3 regions of the Enterobacter kobei genome follow, and region 3 is predicted to be linked to each of the others. Evidence: predicted binding sites of a transcription regulator. Region 3 holds the regulator's gene; each other region holds the start of a gene.

Region 1 (3,282 bases), 2.0 Mb from region 3:
CCGTTAGCGATGGTTTCGCCCAACCAGAAGTCAGCGAAGAAATAGTTGGTGGACAGACGCTCAAAATACTCACCCAGCGCGGAGGCCAGTGCCGCTTTTTTAGTCGCGCCTTTCCCGTTGGTAAAGCACAGGGCACACTCTTTGTCGCGAATATGGACGGACCAGACATGGGGCACCGGATTGAGCCAGGAGGCTTCTTCGATGTTAAAACCCAGGTCGGTCAGTTTCTGCTGGAAGCGAGCGATGGAATCTTCCAGAGCGGCGTCTTTGCCAGGGATAAACGTTTGAGTCATGGCGTTCACTTTTATCGTACGTAAAGCGCGCAATGATACGGGTTTTGCGTGACGGGTGCTATCTTCGGCGAAAATAAAAGGCTGGGCTATGCTTAGTGGCAGTAACTGACTGTTAAGGCATAGAAAAATGAAAGCATTTGATCTCCAGCGGATGGCGTTTGATAAAGTTCCCCCCGAGTTTTTAGGCGAAGTGGCTTTGCGGAGCCTGTATACCTTCGTTCTTGTCTTTCTGTTTCTTAAGATTACTGGCCGTCGCGGTGTGCGGCAGATGTCGCTTTTTGAAGTGTTAATCATCCTCACGCTGGGGTCAGCGGCGGGGGATGTCGCCTTTTATGACGATGTGCCGATGGTGCCGGTCTTTATCGTCTTTGTCTCGCTGGCGCTGCTGTACCGCCTTGTGATGTGGCTGATGTCGAAGAGCGAAAAGCTGGAAGATCTGCTGGAAGGGAAGCCTGTGGTGATTGTCGAAGACGGACAGTTGGCCTGGGAAAATGTGCAAAGTGCCAATATGACCGAGTTCGAATTTTTTATGGAATTGCGTCTGAACAGCGTCGAACAACTCGGACAGGTGCGTCTGGCCATTATGGAAACGAACGGTCAAATCAGCGTGTATTACTATCATGATGACGAGGTGAAGCCGGGGTTATGCATCCTGCCGGATATGCTCATTGAGCGATACAAAACCGTCCCCGATGCGGGCGAATATGCCTGTATAAAATGTAGTCATGTGGTGGTGATGAAGGCAGGCGATCATCAATTATGCCCTCGCTGTACGAATCCAGAATGGACGAAGGTTAGCCGGGCTAAACGGATCACCTGACAGCCATTTTGTCGGTTTTGTCCTGGCGAGGCGGCAGATTGTTTTGTGTGATGTGAGCCACATTTCACGGGTCATAAGTTTTAGACATTGCGGCGCGTGTCACTGAATGATAAAACCGATATCCACAGTTATAACTTATGGCTTTTAGCGTGGTGAGGGGAAATGGTTCAAGTCTTTAATTTCAGTTCAGGTCCGGCGATGTTACCGGCAGACGTGCTTAAACAGGCTCAACAGGAACTTTGTGACTGGAACGGTCTCGGTACGTCGGTGATGGAAATCAGCCACCGTGGTAAAGAGTTTATTCAGGTGGCGGAAGAGGCAGAAAAGGATTTTCGCGATCTGCTGAATATTCCCTCGAACTACAAAGTATTGTTCTGTCACGGCGGCGGACGCGGCCAGTTTGCTGGCGTACCGCTGAATATCCTTGGCGATAAAACGACGGCTGACTACGTTGATGCGGGCTACTGGGCGGCAAGCGCCGTTAAAGAAGCGCACAAATACTGCACGCCGAACGTTATCGACGCCAAAGTGACCGTTGACGGTCTGCGCGCCGTGAAGCCCATGAGCGAATGGCAGCTTTCTGATAACGCAGCCTATCTCCACTACTGCCCGAACGAAACTATCGACGGGATTGCCATCGACGAGACGCCAAACTTCGCCAGCGATGTTGTGGTTGCCGCCGACTTCTCCTCCACCATTCTTTCTGCCCCGATTGATGTCAGCCGCTACGGCGTTATCTATGCAGGCGCACAGAAAAATATCGGTCCTGCGGGCCTGACAATCGTCATTGTACGTGAAGATCTCCTGGGGAAAGCCCATAAGTCTTGCCCGTCAATTCTCGACTACACCGTGCTGAACGATAACGACTCCATGTTCAACACGCCACCGACGTTTGCCTGGTACCTCTCGGGCCTGGTCTTCAAATGGCTGAAGCAAAACGGCGGTGTGGCGCAGATGGACAAGGTCAATCAGCAGAAAGCTGAACTGCTGTACGGCGTGATCGACAAAAGCGATTTCTACCGTAACGATGTGGCGAAAGCTAACCGCTCCCGCATGAACGTGCCGTTCCAGCTGGCAGACAGCAACCTGGACAACGTGTTCCTGAAAGAGTCCTTCGCGGCAGGTCTGCACGCGCTGAAAGGCCACCGTGTGGTGGGGGGGATGCGCGCCTCTATTTATAACGCGATGCCGCTGGAAGGGGTTAAAGCTCTGACCGATTTCATGATCGACTTCGAACGTCGCCACGGTTAATCGCGCTGTTTCCACCCCCGTAGCCCTGCTGCGGGGTTTTTATTATGTTGAGTTGAGAGTTAAGTTTCATGGAATCCCTGACGTTACAACCTATCGCGCGGGTAGATGGCACCATCAATCTGCCTGGTTCAAAAAGTGTCTCGAACCGCGCTCTGCTGCTGGCAGCTCTGGCAAACGGCACCACCGTCCTTACAAACCTGCTGGACAGCGATGACGTACGCCACATGCTCAATGCGCTGAAAGCGTTGGGTGTTCATTACACTCTCTCTGACGATCGTACCCGCTGTGAAGTGACCGGCAACGGCGGCGCGCTGCGTTCGGGTGAAGAGCTCGAGCTGTTTCTGGGCAACGCGGGTACCGCGATGCGTCCATTGGCGGCGGCGCTGTGTCTGGGCACCAATAACATCGTGCTGACCGGCGAGCCGCGCATGAAAGAGCGTCCGATCGGCCATCTGGTCGATGCCCTGCGTCAGGGGGGCGCGCAGATTGAGTATCTTGAGCAGGAAAATTATCCGCCACTGCGTCTGCGCGGGGGCTTTAGCGGCGGTGACGTCGAGGTGGACGGTAGCGTTTCCAGCCAGTTCCTGACGGCCCTGCTGATGACCGCGCCGCTGGCACCGCAGGATACGGTTATCTCGATTAAAGGTGAGCTGGTCTCCAGACCGTACATTGATATCACGCTGCACCTGATGAAAACCTTCGGCGTCGAGGTGGAAAACCAGTCTTATCAGCGTTTTGTGGTGCGTGGGGTGCAGCAGTATCAGTCTCCGGGCAATTACCTGGTTGAAGGCGATGCATCATCGGCCTCTTACTTCCTGGCTGCGGGCGCGATCAAAGGCGGCACCGTGAAGGTGACCGGGATTGGCCGCAACAGCGTGCAGGGCGACATCCGTTTTGCCGACGTGCTGGAGAAAATGG
Region 2 (3,282 bases), 540 kb from region 3:
GGATATGCTCGTTGTTGCGAGCGGCGATACCAATCACCAGACGGGCGATGTCATCTTCTTCTTCACCGAAGCGTACGCCATCAGGATACTGACAGAACACCACACCGGTTTTCAGCACGCGGTCTTTCGCCTCAACGGTACCGTGTGGAACCGCGATAGATTCACCGAGATAGGTTGGGGTCAGTTTTTCGCGCTCCAGCATCGCATCGACATATTCAGGCTGAACGTAACCGCCTTTTACCAGCTGTTCACCGGCAAAGCGAATCGCTTCTTCTTTAGTAGCCGCGGTACGGCCGAGGAAGATGTTCTCCGCACCCAGTTTAAACAGGTGGGCATTACTCTCGTCAAAGCTATCCTGCAGGCTGGTGCGCACTTTCACTTCGTTATCTTCATGACGCTGCGCGGCAACCAGACGTTCGGTCAGGCTGGTGTACAGGCCGCTGTCGAGGAAGTTAGTCAGCGAAATGTGCTGTGCCTGCGGTACCTGACGCATGGCGCGTTCGGTCAGATCGCGGTGGGTGATCACCAGGTCAACGTCCGGCGGCAGACTGTTAATTGCGCTGTTGGTCACGGAGATGTTGGTCAGGCCCGCATCCTGTACTTTCTTACGCAGCACGCCGGCACCCATTGCGCTGGAGCCCATACCAGCATCACAAGCAACGATGATTTTACGCACGTGGCTCAGGTCGTTAGAGACATCGCCAGCCGCCAGCGGGGTCGCGCCTTTGGATTCCGCTTTCATGTCGTGCATACGGCGGGTTGCCGCTTCGATATCGTCATCTTCTTTCACTTTGCTGGTTTTCAGCAGGATAGAAGAAACCACGAAGGAGACCGCCATGGCCGCACAGATAGCCGCGATGTTAGCGAAGTAGGCACCTTTCGGGGTCATCGCCAGCACGGCCAGGATAGAGCCCGGAGAAGCAGGAGAGACCAGACCGCCGCCCAGCACGCTCAGGGTGAACACGCCGGTCATACCGCCGAGGATAACGGCCAGGATCAGGCGTGGGTTCATCAGCACGTACGGGAAGTAAATTTCGTGGATACCGCCCAGGAAGTGGATGATAGCCGCACCGCCAGCAGACTGCTTAGCGCTGCCGCGACCAAAGAACATGTATGCCAGCAGAACGCCCATACCCGGACCTGGGTTCGCTTCAATCAGGAAGAAGATGGACTTGCCGAGATCGTGAGACTGCTGAATACCCAGCGGCGAGAAGATACCGTGGTTGATGGCGTTATTAAGGAACAGAATTTTCGCCGGTTCAACGAAGATAGACGCCAGCGGCAGCATGTCGTGCGCCACCATAAAGTTAACGCCTGCCGCCAGAATTTTGGACAGCACTTCAACCGCAGGACCAATGCCGAGGAACGCCAGAATCGCGAGGATCATCCCGATGATGCCCGCAGAGAAGTTGTTCACCAGCATTTCGAAGCCGGATTTGATCTTACCATCTACCCAGACGTCGAATTTCTTAATCGCCCAGCCGCCCAGAGGACCGGCAATCATGGCACCGAGGAACATCGGCATATCCGCACCGACGATAACACCCATTGTGGTGATGGCACCCACAACGCCACCACGGTCACCGCCTACCAGACGACCACCGGTGAAACCGATCAGCAGCGGCAGGAGGTAAGTAATCATAGGGCCAACAAGTTTCGCCAGCGTTTCGTTAGGCAACCACCCTGTCGGAATGAACAATGCGGTGATAATACCCCACGCGATAAACGCGCCGATATTTGGCATCACCATGTTGCTGAGGAAACGACCAAAGCTTTGAACTTTGATCTTGAAATCGGATGACATAAAACACCCCTTCTTATGTTTACGCTTAGGCTTGCGGCCCGAGGTTTATCGTTAATGTGCGGCGGCAGAGGTAGCCGGACCCTGTTCTGATGCTGTGAAATCTGGCACTGAATCGTTCAACTGTCCAGACAGTGAAAATTTGTGTGACATATGTCACGTAAATGTAGGGGGTGTGGCATTTAATGACGTGATACGAATCACAAAATTAGTGGGTAAAAAAAATACGATGGCGAAAAACAAAGCAAAAACCACGCGTTTTTGTGATTGCGATCGCATTTTTGTTTTGTGGGTTTGTTTCTGGATTGTGACTGATTTCACAAAATATTTTTATGCAGATTTCTCTGGCTGTGATCGGCGGCAAACTCTGCTTTGCGAATTGGCGTCAGGATAGTCTTGAGTGACACGTAAAGCTAAAAAACCACTTTTCATGTGTGGTATGGCGAAAAGTTAAAAGGTGGATTACGCTCTTAATGTAAGGTTAAGTATATTATTATTCAGGTTATATTTTGACACGTTTATAAACTTGCATGGAGATATTATAAAAACCGATACTCCCCGGCTCTGAAATAACCAGTGTGCCTTTTAAATTTAAAAATAAATTAATTAGGCTGCGTGCTGTTTTATTCGTTTAATGAGTTGACGTTGTTTAAGTGAGGAAAATATGTTTCTCAACTATTTTGCGTTGGGCGTATTGATTTTTGTATTTCTGGTGCTTTTTTACGGGATTATCGCTATTCATGATATCCCTTATAAGGTAATGACTCCAACTTATTGATAGTGTTTTATGTTCAGATAATGCCCGATGACTTTGTCATGCAGCTCCACCGATTTTGAGAACGACAGCGACTTCCGTCCCAGCCGTGCCAGGTGCTGCCTCAGATTCAGGTTATGCCGCTCAATTCGCTGCGTATATCGCTTGCTGATTACGTGCAGCTTTCCCTTCAGGCGGGATTCATACAGCGGCCAGCCATCCGTCATCCATATCACCACGTCAAAGGGTGACAGCAGGCTCATAAGACGCCCCAGCGTCGCCATAGTGCGTTCACCGAATACGTGCGCAACAACCGTCTTCCGGAGCCTGTCATACGCGTAAAACAGCCAGCGCTGGCGCGATTTAGCCCCGACGTATCCCCACTGTTCGTCCATTTCCGCGCAGACGATGACGTCACTGCCCGGCTGTATGCGCGAGGTTACCGACTGCGGCCTGAGTTTTTTAAATGGCGGAAAATCGTGTTGAGGCCAACGCCCATAATGCGGGCGGTTGCCCGGCATCCAACGCCATTCATGGCCATATCAATGATTTTCTGGTGCGTACCGGGTTGAGAAGCGGTGTAAGTGAACTGCAGTTGCCATGTTTTACGGCAGTGAGAGCAGAGATAGCGCTGATGTCCGGCAGTGCTTTTGCCGTTACGCACCACCCCCGTCAGTAGCTGAACAGGAGGGACAGCTGATAGAAACAGAAGCCACTGGAGCACCTC
Region 3 (3,282 bases):
AAACAGCACGGTCATTAAGATCCAGTACGGTTTCGGCAGATGCAGCGCCATGCCCATCAGACTGGCGATACTGAGCATAACGCTAATCCGCGCGGCATTGCGCAGGGCAGAAGACTTAAGAGAGAGATAGCTTCTGAGTGCTGGCAGGAGCGGCAGACGTTTTTGCTTATCCGCCATCAGGTCGCGGGGATACAGCGGGCGCTGGGTGCGCAGCACGCGGGCAATGCGGCTGAAGTGCCAGGCGGCAAACTGGCCGACCGGGTTATCCGGATGCTGACGAGCAATTTTCTCCAGCGCGCCGAGCTGTTTATCCATGTTAAAGCGCGTGGGGTAGCGGTGATAGAGAATGTCGTCCGCCAGCACCCGCAGGCGCGCGGAGACGGTCTGCGCATTCCAGCGGATCACCGCCTCGGCGTGGCTGCGCTCGACCAGCTTTTGCACCTCTTGTGGGTGATGAAGGCTCACGGAGATATGCTCCTGCAGATCCAGCCCCACCTGGAAGGTGCGCAGCAGGCGTTTATATTCGTGATTCTTGTTGGCGGCGAGCATATGCAGCTGCTGATAGCACTGGCTTATCAGATCCACCACCTTTTGCTGGCGCGTCAGCAGCGGCGGTAAGGATTTTTCCGGGTCGGTATGCTGGGTCAGCAAGGTGTATTTGGCTTCGCAGTAATCCGCAAGCTGCACATACAACAGGCTCAGAGATTCACGCAGCGGCTGTTCCCGCCACAGCCAGAACCAGAACCAGTTAAACAGCCCGTACCACAGCGTGCCGAGGGCGTAGATCAGCAGCGGCTCCCACACCGGCATATTCCCGGCGAGGCTCAGGGTGAAGATGGCGGCAATCAGTGAAGCGGGAAGCAGGCGGGCGTGCAGGGAACTGATTTCTGCGGTAACACCGAGGCTCATCGCCAGTACGGTCAGGATCAGCGGCAGCGGAATATCGCGCGCCAGTAAAAGCTGCACGGCGAGGCTACAGCCAGCAAACAGCGAACCGCCAACGATCAGGCGTTTGAAAAAGCGTTTATGCGGCGTGTCCAGACCGGCGATGTTGCAGCAGGCGGGAACGAGAGAAAACAGCAGACCCTGCTGGAGTTGTCCCAGAAGCAGGCCCACGGCCACAGGAAGGCACAACACCAGCGTTTGTCGCAGTGCGTAATTAACTTCCGGGTGATAGATCAGCCTGCGCCACATGGGGAATAGAGACAAAAACGGCGTGACACCTTGCGATGGCACGCCGTTTGAGCGGAATTAACGCGTTCCGTAGACCACGATGGTTTTACCGTGGGCAGAGATCAGGTTCTGATCTTCCAGCATTTTCAGGATACGACCCACCGTTTCGCGGGAGCAACCGACGATCTGACCAATTTCCTGACGGGTAATTTTAATTTGCATGCCGTCCGGGTGGGTCATGGCGTCTGGCTGTTTCGCCAGGTTCAGCAGGGTCTGCGCGATACGACCGGTGACGTCCAGGAAGGCGAGGTTACCCACTTTCTCGGATGTGACCTGCAGACGACGCGCCATCTGGGAAGAAAGACGCATCAGGATGTCAGGGTTTACCTGAATCAACTGACGGAATTTCTTGTAAGAAATTTCAGCCACTTCACATGCTGTCTTTGCACGAACCCAGGCGCTACGTTCCTGGCCTTCTTCAAACAGGCCCAGTTCACCGATAAAATCGCCCTGGTTCAGATAAGAAAGGATCATCTCTTTCCCTTCCTCATCTTTGATCAGCACTGCCACCGAGCCTTTGACGATGTAATACAACGTTTCCGCTTTTTCACCCTGGTGAATCAGCGTGCTCTTCGATGGGTACTTATGAATGTGGCAATGAGACAAGAACCATTCGAGAGTCGGGTCTGTTTGCGGTTTGCCAAGCACCATGCGCTGTTATCCTCTGTTATAAGCTGTCACCAGAGTCATCAGATGCATCCGGACTCTGGGGTTGCAATCGAATTCTTACCCATACCCTGGGAAGTCGGCTGTCGTAACGTTTCGCAGCCAGTAAAGTTTGATGTCCTCTGCATACATGTGTAACGTCAATGTATTACTGTAGCATCCTGAGTGTTTTAGCATAGCTTTCGCCGCGTGTCTCCTGGTGTCTCGCTTCAGCATGATGCAGGTCGCCTTCCGTTGCGAGAAATGTAACGCACGCGTAATCTGTCACCGAAAATGCAACGTTGGAGTCAAAGAATATGCAAGCGCGCGTGAAATGGGTTGAAGGTTTAACGTTCCTGGGCGAATCCGCGTCAGGGCACCAGATTTTGATGGACGGTAACTCCGGCGATAAAGCCCCCAGCCCAATGGAAATGGTGCTGATGGCGGCGGGTGGATGCAGCGCGATTGACGTGGTGTCGATTCTGCAAAAAGGTCGTCATGACGTGACGGATTGCGAGGTTAAACTCACCTCAGAACGTCGCGAAGAGGCGCCACGCCTGTTCACCCACATTAATCTGCACTTTGTGGTCACCGGTAAAGCGCTTAAAGACGCGGCGGTTTCGCGTGCGGTGGATCTGTCTGCGGAAAAATACTGCTCTGTGGCGTTAATGCTGGAGAAAGCGGTAAAAATCACGCATTCGTATGAAGTGATCGAGGCTTAATCTTTTGGCGGGTGGCGCTTCGCTGACCCGCCCTACAAAAGCATGAACGTAGGCCCGGTAAGCGCAGCGCCACCGGGCAGAACAACTCACGCAATCTGCTTCCCTTCCATCAACCGCTCCACCAGCGGCGTCATGATGAGCTCCATCGCCAGCCCCATTTTTCCGCCTGGTACCACTAACGTATTCATGTGCGAAATAAACGAGCCCTGCAGCATCGCCAGCAGCCAGGGGTAATCAATGCCTTCGAGATTGCGGAAGTGGATCACCACAAAGCTCTCGTCCAGCGACGGGATGGTTTTCGCCGCGAACGGGTTAGAGGTGTCCACCGTCGGCACGCGCTGGAAGTTAATGTGCGTGCGGGAGAACTGTGGCGTGAGGTAGTTGATGTAGTCTTCCATGGAGCGCACCACCGAATCCATCACCGCTTCGCGCGAATGGCCGCGCTCGCTCATGTCGCGCGTCAGCTTCTGGATCCACTCCAGGTTCACGATAGGCACCACGCCAACCAGCAGATCCACATGACGCGCCACGTCATGCTGTGGGGTGACTACGCCGCCGTGTAATCCCTCATAAAACAGCACATCGGTGGGTTCCGGCAGCGGCTGCCAGGGGGTAAAGGTGCCCGGCACCTGATTCCACGGCACAGCTTCATCATAGGTATGCAGATACTTACGCGATTGCC

What was found. The regulator CRP, encoded in region 3, controls carbon source genes, mostly activating them, when cyclic AMP is high. The targets are predictions, from matches to a motif close to ATGTGANNNNNNTCACAT.
Region 1: serC (3-phosphoserine/phosphohydroxythreonine transaminase) is a predicted target of CRP. The motif match lies at 1,159-1,176, and genes of this name have one in related genera.
Region 2: BFV64_RS00625 (PTS mannitol transporter subunit IICBA) is a predicted target of CRP. The motif match lies at 1,946-1,963, and genes of this name have one in related genera.

The regions. Positions count from the first base shown of each region.
Region 1 covers NZ_CP017181.1:1,547,104-1,550,385, forward strand. Annotated here, with positions in the region: gene ycaO (30S ribosomal protein S12 methylthiotransferase accessory factor YcaO) at 1-293, opposite strand, end outside; gene BFV64_RS07315 (DUF421 domain-containing protein) at 421-1,113, shown strand; gene serC (3-phosphoserine/phosphohydroxythreonine transaminase) at 1,276-2,364, shown strand; gene aroA (3-phosphoshikimate 1-carboxyvinyltransferase) at 2,433-3,282, shown strand, end outside.
Region 2 covers NZ_CP017181.1:125,207-128,488, forward strand. Annotated here, with positions in the region: gene BFV64_RS00625 (PTS mannitol transporter subunit IICBA) at 1-1,804, opposite strand, end outside; partial or broken gene BFV64_RS25175 (DUF3302 domain-containing protein) at 2,466-2,561, shown strand; partial or broken gene BFV64_RS00635 (IS1-like element IS1B family transposase) at 2,573-3,271, opposite strand.
Region 3 covers NZ_CP017181.1:4,469,432-4,472,713, reverse strand. Annotated here, with positions in the region: gene BFV64_RS21790 (YccS/YhfK family putative transporter) at 1-1,194, opposite strand, end outside; gene crp (cAMP-activated global transcriptional regulator CRP) at 1,252-1,884, opposite strand; gene BFV64_RS21780 (OsmC family protein) at 2,196-2,600, shown strand; gene BFV64_RS21775 (phosphoribulokinase) at 2,687-3,282, opposite strand, start outside.